Regions from separate parts of the Halomonas sp. A29 genome, predicted to be linked through region 2. Evidence: riboswitches for the same ligand, from Rfam matches in the RefSeq annotation. Region 2 holds a riboswitch; the other holds the start of a gene.

Region 1 (7,881 bases), on a different contig from region 2:
GAAGGCGGTGTCGTACAGCACGGCGATACCTCGCTTGTGGAAGGCGTGGCGCTGGATGCCGACCTCAGCCTCGCGCCGCTGACACTGGCCGAACACCCCGGCGCGGAGGCGACACGCTTCGTTTCCGGTACCCTTGCCCTAGCCGGGCGCAGCGACGCCTACGACGTCTTCAACCCCTTTCTTGGCGCGCTGAACTGGCTCGAGATCGGCGGTCGCGGCGACCTGGCAGGCGAGATCATCCTCGAGGGCGGCGAGGTTCAGCCGGGCAGTCGCCTGCGCCTGGGCTCCCCCCGCCTGAGCGTACGGCTCGACGAGCGCCACTGGCTGGAGGATGGTGCGCTCTACCATATCCGCGGCGCCGGCGTGGTGGAGGCCAAGGTCCAGGCGCATACTCATCTCGCCCTTGATCTCGATGACATCGAGATGGTCGAGATCATGCCCGAAACCCCTGACTCAGCGCCGCGCCCCCTGCTTCGCGGCGAGGGTTTTCGGCTCGCGCTGGCTGCTCCCGCATTGCGCCTGAACATGCCGCCGGATGAACTGCAGCGGGCCGAGCTGCACTGGGAGAACGCCGAAGCGGTCGATATCGCCGCCTTCCAGCGCTACCTTCCGCCTCCTTTGCCGCTGACGCTGGAGGGCGGCTCGGTACGGCTGCAGGGCGGACTTGTCTACAACGCCGAGCGCCTCTCCGGCGGTTTCGATCTTGACGGCGAAAACATTGCGCTGCGCCTCGGCGAGCAGCCGCTAATCGGGCGGCTCGGCCTGCATCTGCCCATTGCCGAACTCGACGTGATGCGCGGCACGATGGACATTTCCGGCACTCGCTTCGACCTCGAGGCTGCCGCCCCGAACGAGGTACGGCCGCTCACCACCTCGCTGGAACTCCCCACGGCCAGATTCCACTCGCCGTTGGCCTGGCACGAACTGGGCGACGACGCTCTGCTCGATCGCGAAACGCCATGGCAAGCGGAGCTGGAACTATCCGGCCACGTCGCCAATCTCGGCGTGCTCGCCCCCTTTCTCACCGGCCTGTTCGATGGACGCGGCCTCGCCTTGGAGGGTGGCGGCCGGCTCGATGGCGCGCTGCACATCCTCAACGGCCAACCACTCGAGAACAGCCACTTGAAGGTGAGCTCGGAAGCGCTGGGGGCACGCTTTCTCGATTTCCACGCCCGCGGCGACGGTCGCGTGCACCTTGAATTGCACCCCGGCGAACCTCACCCCGAGGTTAGCGTCGAGCTCATCTTCGGCGAGGTGGACCTGACTCGCCTCACGGATGGCCGCCGACTATTCCAGGCCGAGCACTTCTCACTCACTGCTGCCACTCAGGCAGGGCCGCTCACCACGCGTCCCGACACGGCCCGAGTAGAGTGGCACGGCGCACGCCTTCCCGACGTAACCGTACTCAACGCCTACCTGCCGCAGTCAGCGCCGCTGCGGCTCCACGGCGGCCAAGCCAGCAGTCACGGCTACCTTGCGCTCGAAGAAGAGCGTGGGCGGGGCAGAATCACCCTCACGGGCGATACCATCGACGGGCGCCTGCTGGATGAAGCGTTTCACGGCGAGCTGGACCTGACCCTGGAGCTGCGCGACCTTGATCCCGCCCGCCAGCGCCTCGACCTTTCCGGCAGCCGATTGGAAGTGACCGCCTCGGCGAACGATGGCGAATCGATGCGTACCCTGCTGGTTGCCCATCAGGCACGTCTTCAGGGTGGCTTCGACTGGCCCGGCAGCGAGACACCACGCAGGCCGCTATCGGGCACGCTACGCCTGGATGGCCTGCTAGACCGACTCGGCTTTCTCAATGCCTTTCTTCCCGAGGAGCACGGCCTGGCGATACAGGGCGGAGGGCGGCTGAGCGCCGATTTTAACTTCGCCGGCGGCGAAGCCACGTCCGGCAGCCAGCTTCGTGTGCACTCTGACAGTCTCGCCACACGTTTCCTGCACTACGAAGCCTTTGGCGATGGATCGCTCAACGTAGAGATAACCGATCCCGGCGCGGAGCTGTATCTCTCCTTGCCCCGCTTCGGCCTGCGCCGCCAGGCGGAAGATGGAGCACTGATCGAGGGCCAACTGCTGGAAATACGCAGCCGGGCCCACCACTTCGATCTGCCCGAAGGGCTGCGCGAGCTGAGCACACGCATCGACATGCCCCACGTGGCGGTACCGAACCTCGCCGCCTTGAACGGCTACTTGCCAGAGGGCGGTGGTATCTCGCTGCTCTCCGGCCAGGCGCGGATGGCCACTCACCTGCAGTTGGAGGGTATGCGCGCCAGTGGCCAGTTGGAGCTGCATGCACCGGATGCCCGCCTCGCCTTCCATGCACAAACCCTCGAAGGCACCCTGCGCCTGGAAGCCCTGCTCACCGATGGCGACCTGGAAACCCTCGACTTCGACGTCTCCGGCTCGCAGCTCAACCTGACCGGCGTGCGCCTGGAGAATGAAAGCGGCAGCCTCAGCCACGGCTGGTGGGCACGGCTCGCGCTGCCAGAGGGGCGCATGCGCTGGGAGACACCGCTCGAACTCGACGCCCGGCTGGAGCTGGCCATGCGCGACAGCGGTCTGCTGGTCAACCTGCTCGTCGACGCCGCCCGTGAGCGTCGCTGGTTACGCGACCGCCTTACCCTGGGCGAAGTGCACGGCGAGGCGCGGGTAATGCTGAATGACGACACCGTGCGACTGGAGAATCTCACCGTCCAGGCTGGCGATCGCCTGGAGCTGCTGGCCAATCTCGCCCTGCGCGACTCACACCTGGCGGGGCGCGCCTTCGCCCGCTATGGGCCGCTGCGCCTGGGGATCGAGATGGATGGTGATCGCCGCCGCTGGCAGCTGCGCAACGCCCGGGAGTGGTACGCAAGTGGCCAACCGGCAAGCGAGTTGACCCTGCCCGAAAGCCTGGCCTGGTTCGAGCAGTTGGACGTACAGGAGGAATGAGCCATCACCAGGCGCAAGTGTGTCTGGGACACGAGGTATGACTGGAAAGAGAGCGCTGACCTGCTAGACTGGCCCAGACGCTTGACGGGGTGCCGGTGGAACCGGCTGAGATCGCCATACGACATTGCTTACTTGCGAGCAGTCGTCACGGCGGGGCCCGTAGAACCTGATCCGGCTCGTACCGGCGTAGGGATCAAGCGGTGGCCCCATTACGGCAAGCATCCGCCGCCTGCCCCCAGCCACCTCTTCCTTCCTCCCGCCCACGCTCCGGATCCGATTCGATACCGGAGGCAAGATGGGCTATCGCTTCACCGACCTGACCCGCGCCTGCCACGACGAGTGGCGCGCCTACATCGAGCACGACTTCGTGCGAGGCCTGGGCACGGGCACTCTCGCCGAGGGGGCCTTTCGCCACTACCTGCAGCAGGACTACCTGTTTCTGATCCACTTCGCCCGCGCCTATGCGCTGGCCGCCTACAAGAGCCGCAGCCTGGCCGACCTGCGCCAGGCCCATGAAGGCCTCAAGGCGATCGTTGACGTGGAGCTCGGCCTGCACGTGGACTACTGCCGCGAATGGGGCATCGGCGAGGAGCAGTTGGCCGCACTGCCCGAGGCCCGGGCCACCATGGCCTACACCCGCTACGTGCTGGATACCGGCAACCGCGGTGACCTGCTCGACCTGCACATAGCGCTGGCCCCCTGTCTGGTGGGCTACGGCGAAATCGCCAACTGGCTCAATGCCCAGGACTCCACGGTACGCGGCGACGCCAACCCCTATGACGCCTGGATCGCCATGTACGAAGGCGAGGAGTTCCAGACCGCCATGCACGCCGAGCTCGAATGGCTCGACGCGCGCTTGGCCGATGTCACCCCGACACGCTTCAAAGAGCTCGCGGAGATATTCCGCGACGCCACCCGACTCGAGATCGATTTCTGGCAGATGGGGCTCGACCGCAGCCTCTGATCGCCCCGCAACGACAACAAACGCAAATCAAGGACCCTGCCCATGAGCAAGACCGCCCACTTCCTCGCCGAAACCGCCAAGGTCGACGAGGCCGCCATCAAGCCACTGCCCGGTTCACGCAAGGTCTACGTCGAGGGCTCCCGCCCCGACATCCGCGTGCCCTTCCGCGAGATATCACTCTCGCCGACCCGGACCTCCGGTGCCGACGAGGAGAACCCGCCGCTGCTGGTCTACGACACCTCCGGCCCCTACACCGACCCGCTGGCCGGGATCGACCTGCGCCGCGGCCTGCCCGAGCTGCGTCGTACCTGGATCGAGGAGCGCGACGACACCGAGTTACTCGACGGCCCCACCAGCGAGTACGGCAAGCGGCGCGCCAGCGATCCCATGCTCGCCCAATTGCGCTTCGACCTGACGCGTACGCCCCGCCGCGCACGCCCCAAAAAAGATGGCCAGGCAGGCAACGTCACCCAACTGCACTATGCGCGCCAGGGCATCATTACTCCTGAAATGGAATTCATCGCCATTCGCGAGAACCAGCGCCGCCAGGCGCTCGGGACAGAAGAGGTCGAACGCATCCTGGGTCACCAGCACCCGGGGCAGGGCTTCGGTGCCCACCTCCCAGAGGAGATCACGCCGGAGTTCGTACGTGCCGAGGTGGCCGCCGGCCGGGCGATCATTCCCTGCAACATCAACCACCCGGAGTCGGAGCCGATGATCATCGGCCGCAACTTCCTGGTGAAGATCAACGGCAACCTTGGCAACTCGGCGGTGACCTCCTCCATCGAGGAGGAAGTCGACAAGATGACCTGGGGCATCCGTTGGGGGGCGGATACCATCATGGATCTCTCCACCGGCCAGAACATCCATGAGACCCGCGAGTGGATCATCCGCAACTCGCCGGTACCGATCGGTACGGTGCCGATCTACCAGGCGTTGGAGAAGGTCAACGGCGTGGCCGAAAACCTGACCTGGGAGGTCTTCCGCGACACCCTGATCGAGCAGGCCGAGCAGGGCGTGGACTACTTCACCATCCACGCCGGCGTGCTGCTGCGCTACGTGCCGCTGACCGCCAAGCGAGTTACTGGCATCGTCTCCCGCGGCGGCTCGATCATGGCCAAGTGGTGCCTGTTCCATCACCAGGAGAGTTTCCTCTACACCCACTTCGAGGAGATCTGCGAGATCTGCAAACAGTACGATGTTGCCTTCTCGCTGGGTGACGGCCTGCGCCCGGGATCGGTGGCCGATGCCAACGACGAAGCGCAGATGGCCGAGCTCAAGACCCTGGGCGAATTGACCAGGATCGCCTGGAAGCACGACGTGCAGGTGATGATCGAAGGCCCCGGCCACGTGCCCATGCACCTGGTCAAGGAAAATATGGACAAGCAGCTCGAGTACTGTGACGAGGCGCCCTTCTACACCCTCGGTCCACTGGTCACCGATATTGCTCCTGGCTATGACCACATCACCTCCGGCATCGGTGCGGCAATGATCGGCTGGTTCGGCTGCGCCATGCTCTGCTACGTGACCCCCAAGGAGCACCTCGGGTTGCCCAACAAGGACGACGTCAAGACCGGCATCATCACCTACAAGATCGCCGCCCACGCCGCCGACTTGGCCAAGGGTCACCCGGCCGCCCAGCGCCGCGACAACGCGCTCTCCAAGGCGCGCTTCGAGTTCCGCTGGGAGGATCAGTTCAACCTCGGCCTCGACCCGGACACCGCGCGCGAATACCACGACGAGACCCTGCCTAAGGACTCGGCCAAGGTGGCCCACTTCTGCTCGATGTGCGGGCCCAAGTTCTGTTCGATGAAGATCAGCCAGGAAGTGCGCGACTACGCCGCCCAACACGGGCTGAACGGCGACCAGGAAGCCGTGATGAAGGGCATGGAGGAGCAGGCGGAGAAGTTCCGCGAGCAAGGGGCGGAACTCTACAAGGAAGTCTGAGCCTAGACGCTGCAACGACACGCCGGCCCAAGGTCGGCGTGTTTTTTTTGTCGCCGTGGGCGACACCAAGGAACGCTCGGATGTAGCCTGTAGGGAACGGCAAGGACCAAGTGCGGAGGGAGCAAGCCCATGCCACACCTGCACGTCGCGCTGGTAACCGAGCGCCCCGAGCTAAGCCTGATACCGATTTTGCAGCTGCGCCCCCAGCGGATCGTGCTGATACCATGCCAATCGTCGCCCCAGGCGGCCGAGCGGCTGGCAATCCTGCTAAGACATGAGCTGCCTTCCGACACCGTGGTCGAGACGCACGCTCGACTTCCCACCGACGAGCCCTACCGCTGCGCCAAGTATGCCGACGAGTTGGCCGAAGTCCTCTATCGCCAGCAGTTCGATACCCCCTCCCTTGCGGTTACCCTGGACGCAGGCGGCTGCAGCACGCTTACCGCCCTGCTGTTCCAGCAGGCCATGGGGCGCTGCTCCGCCGATTGGTTGCATGTGGACATACAGGCCGGGGCGCTCTACCGCCTGGCCTGCGATGGCCCGGACTCCGCTCCCGAGGTCATGGCCATCGAACCGGTGCTGGACGTGGACCGCATCCTGCAGGCTTATGGCCGCAAGCGAGTCCGAGCCCTCTCCGACAGCGACGAATGGCGTCTGGAATGTGCACAGCGCAAGTTTCTTACCCGCCTGCTTGCCCATCATGCCGACCACCTGGCCGTCCTGCTCGGTGAACTGCACGACATGGTGCACGGCGAGGGAGGAGTGCTGGACGACCCCGACCCCCACGCACCACCCCGGCTTCGCCCGGGGGCCGAGCACCAGCAATTGCACGCCACACCTCGGTTTCCTGCCACCGATGCATTGACCGCCCTGAACGAGGCCGGGTTGCTCGCTTGGAACAGTGTCTCCCCCCGGGACATCACCATCAGCTCTTTGCAAGGCGCCCTCTATCTGGGCGGTGGCTGGCTGACGGAGTACATCTGGATCAGCGCTCAGGAGGCCGGGCTATCGCGGGTATGCAGCGAGGCTCACATCCTTGACCTCAGCGGCCAGCACAACGGTGAACCCGTGGTATCGGACTGCCTGGCGGTGGAGGGCAACCAACTACTGTTCATCGAATGTCTGATCGCGCGACCGGGGACCAAGACCTGCCTCGAGCAGGGGCTCAAGCGGCTGCACGGCATGCTCAACCATTCCGCGGGGCTCGCCGCCACCCGGGTGCTCCTGGCCTGTGGTGAATTCGACAAGTCCCGTCAGCGCCTTACCGAGCTGCAGCGGCTGCAAGGCTTACAGGTCCAAGTCATCGAGAACGGAGATCTCAAGCACCTCCCCACCCTGCTGGCGAGTTGGAAGGAGCATGGTACTTGGCCGGGAGGCTGAGTGGCTGGCAACGAAATCGCCCCCATGGCGACTGCCATGGGGGCGGTGAGGCTAGTGCGGTCGGTTCGCCTCAGAAGCGATAGCGAACCCCGACGCTTGCCGCATCGAAGGTATAGTCCGACTTGTCCAGGTAACGCATGTAGTCGGCGCCGATCGCCAAGTTGGGCGCCACGTCGAATTCGGCGCCCCCACCGTAGGAGAAGCCGCTTTCACGGTCAATGTCGAAATCTACTTCGGTGAAGCCCGCCAGGCCGTAGAGGCGGAACTCCTGCGAAACCGGCAGGATCCCCTTGGCATAGGCACCGACGAGGTAATCCAGATCGACCGGACCATCGGAGCCCCCAGTGCCCAGATGGGCTTCGGCGGCGAAATAGTCATTGAACTTCATTCCACCGTTGAGACGCAGGCCCACGGAATCGGCCGAAGGGCCACGGTCGGGATCGAGTTCCCAGAACATGGCGTCTGCGCCAGCATAACCTTGAGGGTACATTGGCGTCTGATACTGCTGGGCCTGGGCCGAGGCAGCGAAAGCGGTGGCCATCAGCGCAGCAGTAGAAACGGCTAGCAGTTTCATATCGCACCTCCATTAAGAAACAGTGTTTCCATTCGTCGACTCAAGTCTGGTACAGAGTCAGCTTGTGTGCAAGACGAATCTA
Region 2 (7,881 bases):
CGCATCGGCGACATGTGCATTGCCAGCAGCCATACCAGCACCGCCAACGGCAGCAGGAAGTGCCAGCCCTCGCGCATTACGTCGCGCATCTGTGGCAGCTCACTGCGCGGCAGGCCCTGCATGCCCTGCTTGAGGGCAATGATGTGCACGAACAGATAGACGGTGGAGAAGTACATGATCGCCGGCAGTATGCTGACCTTGACCACGTCCAGGTAGGGCGTGTTGGTGTATTCGGCGATCAGGAAGGCACCGGCGCCCATCAGCGGCGGCATGATCTGGCCACCGGTGGAGGCGGCGGCCTCGATGCCCCCGGCCTGGTGCGGCTTGTAGCCCAGACGCTTCATCAGCGGAATGGTGAAGGCACCGGTAGTCACCACGTTGGCGATGGCGCTGCCCGAGATCGAGCCCATTCCAGCGGAAGCGATCACTGCCGCCTTGGCCGGGCCGCCGCGCTGGCGGCCGGTGGCGGCGTAGGCCATGTCGATGAAGAACTTGCCGGCACCGGTGCTTTCGAGGAAGGCACCGAACAGCACGAAGACGAAGATGTAGGTTGCCGCCACACCCAGCGGCAGGCCGAAGATACCCTCCTGACCGAGATAGAGCTGGCCGGCCACCCGGTCCAGGCCATAGCCGCGGTGATTGAGGATGCCGGGCAGCCATTCGCCCAGCCAGGGCAGCTCGCCACGCGGCCCGGCGAAGGCGTAGACGATCGCCAGCACGCCGATGATGGTCATGCCTATGCCCACCGCCCGCCGGCTCGCCTCCAGCACAGTGACGGTGGCAATGATCGCAACCCAGATGTCGGTCTGGGTCCAGAAACCGGCGCGGGTGACGATCTCGTCGAGATAGAGCACCAGGTAGCCACCGGTGATCACGGCACCGGCAAGGAAAAGCGCATCGATAAGCCAGCCCAGCACACCGCGCTTACGGTGGGGGCCGAACACCGGAAAGATAAGGAACGCCAGCATCATGATCAGCATCAGGTGGATGCTGCGCTGGTAGAACAGGCCCAGCGGCTGTATGCCCGCCGAATAGAGCTGGAACAGTGACAAGCCGACGGCGACCAGAGTGATCAACCACAGGATCGGTCGGGGCTGAATGGCATTGCCACCGGGTACGATGACAGGAGGATTGACAGATTCGCTCATGCGCGCCTCTCAGGGGGTGGAGTCCGGGGTGCGCAGGTGGATCGTCACCCGCTCGCCGGCCGCCCTTTCACTCAGGCTGGTCCGACGACCCTCATGCAGCAGTCTATGATCAACCTTGTCGGAGCCGACCCGCAATCGATAGCGGTTGCCGGGCACCGGTTCGTCGATGTCCTCGATCCAGTAGCCGCCCTGCCCGTCCGAGACTTGGCGCCCACGGCCCGGCACATGGCCCAGCCCGGCAGCAAAATCGGGCTGGTGGCTACGCTCCAGTACCATCTTCCCTTGGATGTGGCGATAGCAATCCTGCACGCGAATGCCGGTCACGGAGTGGTTCCACTCCAGGCACCAGCGCTCGCCTTCCGGCATGGGCAGCGCGACCAGCAGTTGGCCTTCGTCGTCGAGAACTTCCAGGCTCGACGCATCGGCCCAGACATTGGCACAGCACAGGGCCAGCACGCAGAAAGTCGCCGGCCCAAAGGCACGGCGACTTCTGCGCAGGTCCACGGCAAACATCATGAATGCCTGATACGGAGGACCTTACGGACGCTGATGGTCGGCCACTTCGGTGCCAACTTCTTCATAGTAACGAAGCGCGCCCTCGTGGAACGGCACCGGCGTGGAATCGATGCTGAACTCGATGGTGGTATCGTTGGCCGCCGGATGTACTGCGATCAGCTCGTCGGTATTCTCGAACAGCAGCTTGGTCAATTGGTAGGCCAGCTCTTCGTCCATTTCGGCATTGACGACCAGCACGTTGGGAATACTGATGGTCTGCACCGCCTCGTCCATGCCGTCGTACATACCGGCACGCAGCTCGTAGGAAGCGAAGACGGGCTCCTCCTCCTGGGCATTGGCGATTTCCTCGTCACTGAGGCCGATCAGGCGAATGTCGCGGGTGGCCGCCAGGTTGAGAATCGAGCTGGTGGGCGGGCCCACGCTCCAGAAGCCGGCATCGATGTCACCATCGCGGATGGCATCGGCGGTCTCGTTGAAGTTCAGGCGCTGAGGACGAATGTCATCATAAGTGATGCCGTTGGCCTCCAGCAGGGCACGAGCGTTGAGCTCGGTGCCGCTGCCCGGGGCGCCGACGGAAACGCGCTTGCCACGCAGGTCTTCGAGCGACTGGATATCCGAGTCGGCCAGGACGACGAGCTGCACCGCATTCGGATAAATGGAAGCCAAGGCGCGGGTGTCCTCGATCTGGCGGCCTTCGAAGTCGCCGGTGCCGTTGTAGGCCTGGTAGGCGGTATCGGCCAGTACCAGTGCCAGGTCGGCGTCGCCGCGCATGATCAGGCCCATGTTCTCCACAGAAGCGCCGGTGACTTCCGCCGTCGCGCTGGCTCCCTCGATGTGCCTGTTGATCATCTCGGCAAGGCCACCACCGATCGGGTAATACACGCCGCCGGTACCACCAGTGGCGATGGAAAGCTGCTGGGCGACAGCCAACGGGGCCGTGGCCATCAGCGAAGCGGCTGCGACATATTTGAGAGCGCGCATGTGTCTCCTCCGTCCTGAAACCGGATTGTTCGTGTTGTATGAAGTAGGTCTAGCGTACCGGGACGCTCCCGGCCACCACAAAGAAGCTAGCATGCCCTGGCATCGAGGGGCTAATCACCAGTTTCTACGTTATTGTAAATTTTCGGAATTCCACCAAGGTCGGTTCAGCCCGGCAGGCCGTCGGGACACGCAGTGAGCAGTGCGTCAGGCGCGGCGCGGTGGCGACTTTGCGCGGGCGACTCTGACCGCCCTGAGCCGCTGCACGCAGCGTCGGGCAGCGGCTGTCACGGGGTCACGAAAAAGTCGTCAAACGGTACTGGCAAAATCGATGAAATGCCCCCATGATGTGGATGTCGCAATCGCCCACTGGAGTATCATGAGTACGGCACGACACACCACCAGCGCGGAACTCCTCGACCCCCCGCGAAGTTGCCCTGGCCTCGATGTCAGGGACCTGGAAAAGCGCACACGTCTGATGCGCATCGTCACAAGGCTGATCGCCGTATCCGACCTCGGATGCCGCGAGATAGCACGCAGAGCCGGGCTACCGGCGCAGAAGATCAGCGATCTGCTGGCTGGCCGCCTCGAACACCTCTCGCTCGATGAACTACGGCTCGTCTACCACACGGTCGACCCGGATGGCGCGCTCAACTACTAGCCGACGCCGGCGATGACATGCCGCTACGGCCAAATCCGAAACGCCTCGCCACTGTGCGAGGCGTTTTTTATATCGGGTTCAGGCCCGCTGCCGTAGAAAGCCAAACGCAACCGACCGCAACCGTTGCTCATTCCCGCGGCAGATCGGTCATCGCCCCGCTGGAAGCCGAGCTCACCGTGCGGGCGTACTTGGCCAGTACACCGCGGGTATAGCGCGGCTCAGGCTGTCGCCACGCATCGCGTCGGCGAGCCAGCTGTGCATCGTCGACGTGCAGTTCGATGGTATCCGCCTCGGCGTCGATGGTAATGGGGTCGCCATCCTGCACCAGTGCCAGCGGACCACCGTCGAAGGCCTCCGGCGAGACATGCCCCACCACGAAGCCATGGCTACCGCCGGAGAAGCGGCCATCGGTGATCAGCGCCACCGAATCGCCTAACCCGCGCCCCATGATCGCCGAGGTAGGGGTGAGCATTTCGCGCATGCCGGGGCCGCCTTTGGGGCCTTCATAGCGGATCACCACTACGTCACCGGCGACCACCGTACCGTCGTTGATGCGCGCCTGAGCCTCCTCCTCGGAGCCGAACACCCGCGCACTGCCGGAAAAGCGTGTGCCCTCCTTGCCGGTAATCTTGGCTACCGCCCCCTCGGGGGCCAGGTTGCCGTAGAGGATGCGCAGGTGGCTCTCCTTCTTCAGCGGAGCCTCCAGCGGCGCAATGATGGTCTGCCCCTTAGGGTACGGTGCCACCCCGACCAGGTTCTCGGCCAGGGTCTGCCCCGTTACCGTCAGGCAGTCGCCGTGAAGCATGCCGGCATCGAGCAGTGTCTTCATCAGCGGCTGAATCCCTCCGATCTCGACCAGTTCGCTCATCATGTAGCGACCACTGGGGCGCAGGTCGGCAAGCACCGGCACCCGCCGGCCGATCTCGGTGAAGTCGCCGAGCGAAAGCGGCACACCCACGGTGCTGGCCATGGCCACCAAGTGTAGCACCGCATTGGTGGAGCCACCCAAGGCGATCACCACGGTGATGGCATTCTCGAAGGCCTCGCGGGTCATGATGTCGGAGGGCTTGATATCGCGCTCGAGCAGCTTGAGCACCGCGGCCCCGGCTGCCTCGCAGTCTTCACGCTTGGCCTGGGAGATGGCGTTCTGGGCCGAACTGCCTGGCAGGCTCATGCCCAGAGCTTCGATGGCCGACGCCATGGTATTGGCGGTATACATGCCGCCGCAGGAGCCCGGGCCGGGAATCGCCGTCTCCTCGATCTGCTTGAGCTCGATCAGATCCATATCGCCGCGGCTGTGTGCCCCCATAGCCTCGAACACCGAGACGATATCGGTATGGTTGGCGCCGGGCTGAATGGTGCCGCCATAGACGAACACGCTGGGCCGATTCAGCCGCGCCAGGCCCATCACGCAGCCCGGCATGTTCTTGTCGCAGCCACCGATGGCCACCAGGCCGTCGAAGCCCTCGCAGCCGGCCACGGTCTCGATGGAGTCGGCGATCACCTCCCGCGAAACCAGCGAGTACTTCATGCCCTCGGTGCCGTTGGCGATGCCGTCGGAGATGGTGATGGTATTGAAGATGACACCCTTGCCGCCGGCTCCATCGGCACCATCGCGGGCGCGCTCGGCAAGCTCATTGATATGGCTGTTGCAGGGGGTGACCATGCTCCAGGTCGAGGCGATACCCACCTGGGGCTTGCGGAAATCTTCATCGGAAAAGCCCACCGCGCGCAGCATGGCGCGGCTGGCCGACTTGCCGACGCCATCTACCACCGAGCCGGAGTGGCGGCGGCGTGGGTCCGGGGTATCGCTCATAGGGACGGTCTCCGTTTGGGTTACGCACCCCCTGAGGTTGGCCGTTACGCAGTCTCCTGGCAAATACTCAGGCCGCGCGCAGCGTGGCACGCGGCCTGAGCCAGGCGATCATCAGGCTCACCAGCGTCGAGGCGGCCAGCGCGCCGAGGAACGGCGGCAGCGTAGGTATGCTGCCCGGAAAGCTTGCCGCCAGCACCCCGGCCGCGAGGCTGCCTTGGGCGACCCAGCCAGGCAGGATCGCGCCGAGCAGACCCGCCACGCCACCCGCCACCGCAGCCAGCGGCGTCATGCGCCGCCACAGGCCGAGTAGCACCGGCACCACGATGGCGGCACACAGCAGGTCGGCGATCAGAAACAGGCGCAGCACCGAGAGCCCCTGCAGCGCCACGACCACCACCGGTATCATCAGTGCTACGGTAACCAACCGCGCCGCGCCAATGGAGAGCCCGCGCTTGCCCGAGCCCGCCACTGCCAGCGAGGCAATGCCGTTCTGCAGCGTATCGACACTGGAAGCGACCAGAGTGACCGCCAGCACCAGCGCCGGCAGTGCCAGCCAGCCCGGCGCCTCGGCCAGCAGCGCAAAGAAGGGGATCGGCGGCTCGCCAAGGGCCACGCCGCTCATCGCCGCCAGCATGCCGAGTCCACCCACCAGCGTCACCACCGCCACAGTGGTCGCTCCGCCCAGCCAGGCACCTCGATTGAGGGCACGGTCGTCTCGCGCCGCCCATACCCTCTGCCAGTAACCCTGGTGGAAAAGGTTGGCGGCCGTGACCGCAATGATCAGCGTCAGCGCCACACCCAGCGCACTGCCGACGGGAATCGCAGGCAGCGCCGCCTCGACGGGCATTTCGGGCAGTCGCGCAAGCGCCACGCCACCCACCACCAGCAGCAAGCCGATCAGCAGCCACGCCTGCCAGCGGTCGGTGGCCAGGCTCGCCCGCAGGCCGCCGATGGCAGTGTAGAGCAGCGTAGTCACCGCCACACCGATCACTACCAGCGCCGGCGGCACGTCGGAGAGCAGCGCGGTGATCGCGCCGATGGCGGTCAGCTCGGCGGCCAGGAAGCAGGCCATATAGAGGATCGATACCAGCGATACCCAGCGGCGCACGCCGGCCCCGTAGCACGTCTCGGCAAATTCACCGATGCTGCGCCCCTCTGGCAGGTGACGGCGAATCGCCGGGCCGTAGAGCCCCAGCACAATGAACGGCAGCGCCGAGCCGATGGCGTAACCTGCCAGAGCCACGGGACCGACGAAGGCACCGATCTCCGGCGGCGCAAAGAGAATCCACGCACCCATCCCCGAGGCCAGGAAGGACAGCCCCAAGGTCGAGGCCGATTGCGAGTTGCGTGCGGTTACATAGTCGTCGAGTGGGCCATCGGCCCAGCGGGCGCGCAAACCCAGGAAAGCAAAGCACAAAAGCGCCGCGCCGAGTACGGCTGACGTCAGGTAGGGCATGTCGCACTTCCTCCGCCGGTATGAACCGGATCAGGTTCCAGGGTCAGCGTCATTGCGCCCTCTCAGCCTCGTCGCAGCGAGACTCCCCTGGCGACAGGGAATGAATTGTCGTGGCCAACCTCAAGCTGGCCGCCTTCCGGCCGATATGACCTCGAGCCACTGGAATGATATAACAATGAAAAAGCCAGAACGAGGATGCTCACAGCCTCACGCGCGATGGCCGGCGTTCTCGAAGACTTCTTTCCCCCGCAGGGACCTCAGCATGTCATTCAACGAAGCCAAGGAACACGCCCCCGGGCATCTGCACCAGATCTTTGCCGATCCCTACTCCGCTTTCGACAATCTGTCAGCCGAGCGCCAGTTGCACCTGCGGGTCGCCTTGCAAGCGCTGGTTGGCAAGCCGTTGGCGAATGGCCGGCTGACACTGCGGGTCATCCATGGCTGGGAAAATGGCGGATTCGAGCCTGCCGACCTGGTGCATAGCGATTACCGTATCGCATCGCTCGACGACCTGGCCCGGGTCAGCGCCGACCATCAGAGAGCCATCGACAGTGCCGCCCCGCTGCCGCGCGACAATGCTTCGTTGCTGGCCCAGCCGCTGGCCGATGCCATCTCCGCCGCCGAGGCCAAGGGACAGGTACTCGATGAGGAGACATGCACCATCCCCGCGCGCTGGCCCGCCTTCGACCGCGGCCTCACGCTCTACACCTTCTTCAAGGTCTATCACCGCCTTACCTACGGCGAGGACGAAAGCTACCGCTCGATCCAGTGCGAAACCGCAGAGGGCAGTCGTGAGATCCACGAATTCCACCTTGAGGAAGGCGAGTTCGCCGTGGTCCGTCCAACTAACGATGCCACCGGCGACAGCGTGCTGGTGCTGCATGTCAGCCAGTTGGAGCCGGTGCGAATGCTGCTGGAAGCCTGCCGCTCCTGAGCGAAATCCAAACCACCTGCCCGGTCACTTCTTCTCCCGCGGCACCCTCCCCATCAGGTAGAACTCCGGATTGGGCGGCGTGCCGGTAAGGGTGACCAGGCGGTTGGAAAGGCCGAAGAAGGCGGTGATGGCGCCGATGTCCCAGACGTCGTCGTGGGTGAAGCCAACCTCGGTGAGGCGGGTTTGCCACTCGTCGGTGAGTTCGCCTACGTCCAGGCCGCAGTGCAGGGCGAAGTCGAGCATCACCCGGTGACGCTCGCTGATCGGCGCGGTGCGGTGGTTGATGGCCACCTGATCGGCCAGCAGCGGGTCCTTGCTGTAGATGCGTACCAGCGCGCCGTGGGCCACCACGCAGTAGAGGCAGCGGTTGCG

What was found. A riboswitch is a leader RNA that binds a small molecule or an ion and turns the genes downstream of it on or off. The one in region 2 is predicted to bind thiamine pyrophosphate.
Region 1: linked by a shared signal. The riboswitch ahead of tenA (thiaminase II) and the one ahead of SPH52_RS15455 (sodium:solute symporter family transporter) in region 2 are both predicted to bind thiamine pyrophosphate.

The regions. Positions count from the first base shown of each region.
Region 1 is NZ_JAXQPR010000008.1:274,341-282,221, reverse strand. It holds gene SPH52_RS17345 (hypothetical protein) at 1-2,934, shown strand, start outside; TPP riboswitch at 3,010-3,144, shown strand; gene tenA (thiaminase II) at 3,230-3,898, shown strand; gene thiC (phosphomethylpyrimidine synthase ThiC) at 3,941-5,845, shown strand; gene SPH52_RS17330 (hypothetical protein) at 5,975-7,225, shown strand; gene SPH52_RS17325 (porin family protein) at 7,296-7,799, opposite strand.
Region 2 is NZ_JAXQPR010000007.1:236,048-243,928, reverse strand. It holds gene SPH52_RS15480 (TRAP transporter permease) at 1-1,148, opposite strand, end outside; gene SPH52_RS15475 (DUF1850 domain-containing protein) at 1,158-1,652, opposite strand; gene SPH52_RS15470 (TAXI family TRAP transporter solute-binding subunit) at 1,686-2,645, opposite strand; gene SPH52_RS15465 (XRE family transcriptional regulator) at 3,022-3,303, shown strand; gene ilvD (dihydroxy-acid dehydratase) at 3,431-5,119, opposite strand; gene SPH52_RS15455 (sodium:solute symporter family transporter) at 5,187-6,575, opposite strand; TPP riboswitch at 6,565-6,674, opposite strand; gene SPH52_RS15450 (hypothetical protein) at 6,838-7,509, shown strand; gene SPH52_RS15445 (peroxidase-related enzyme) at 7,534-7,881, opposite strand, start outside.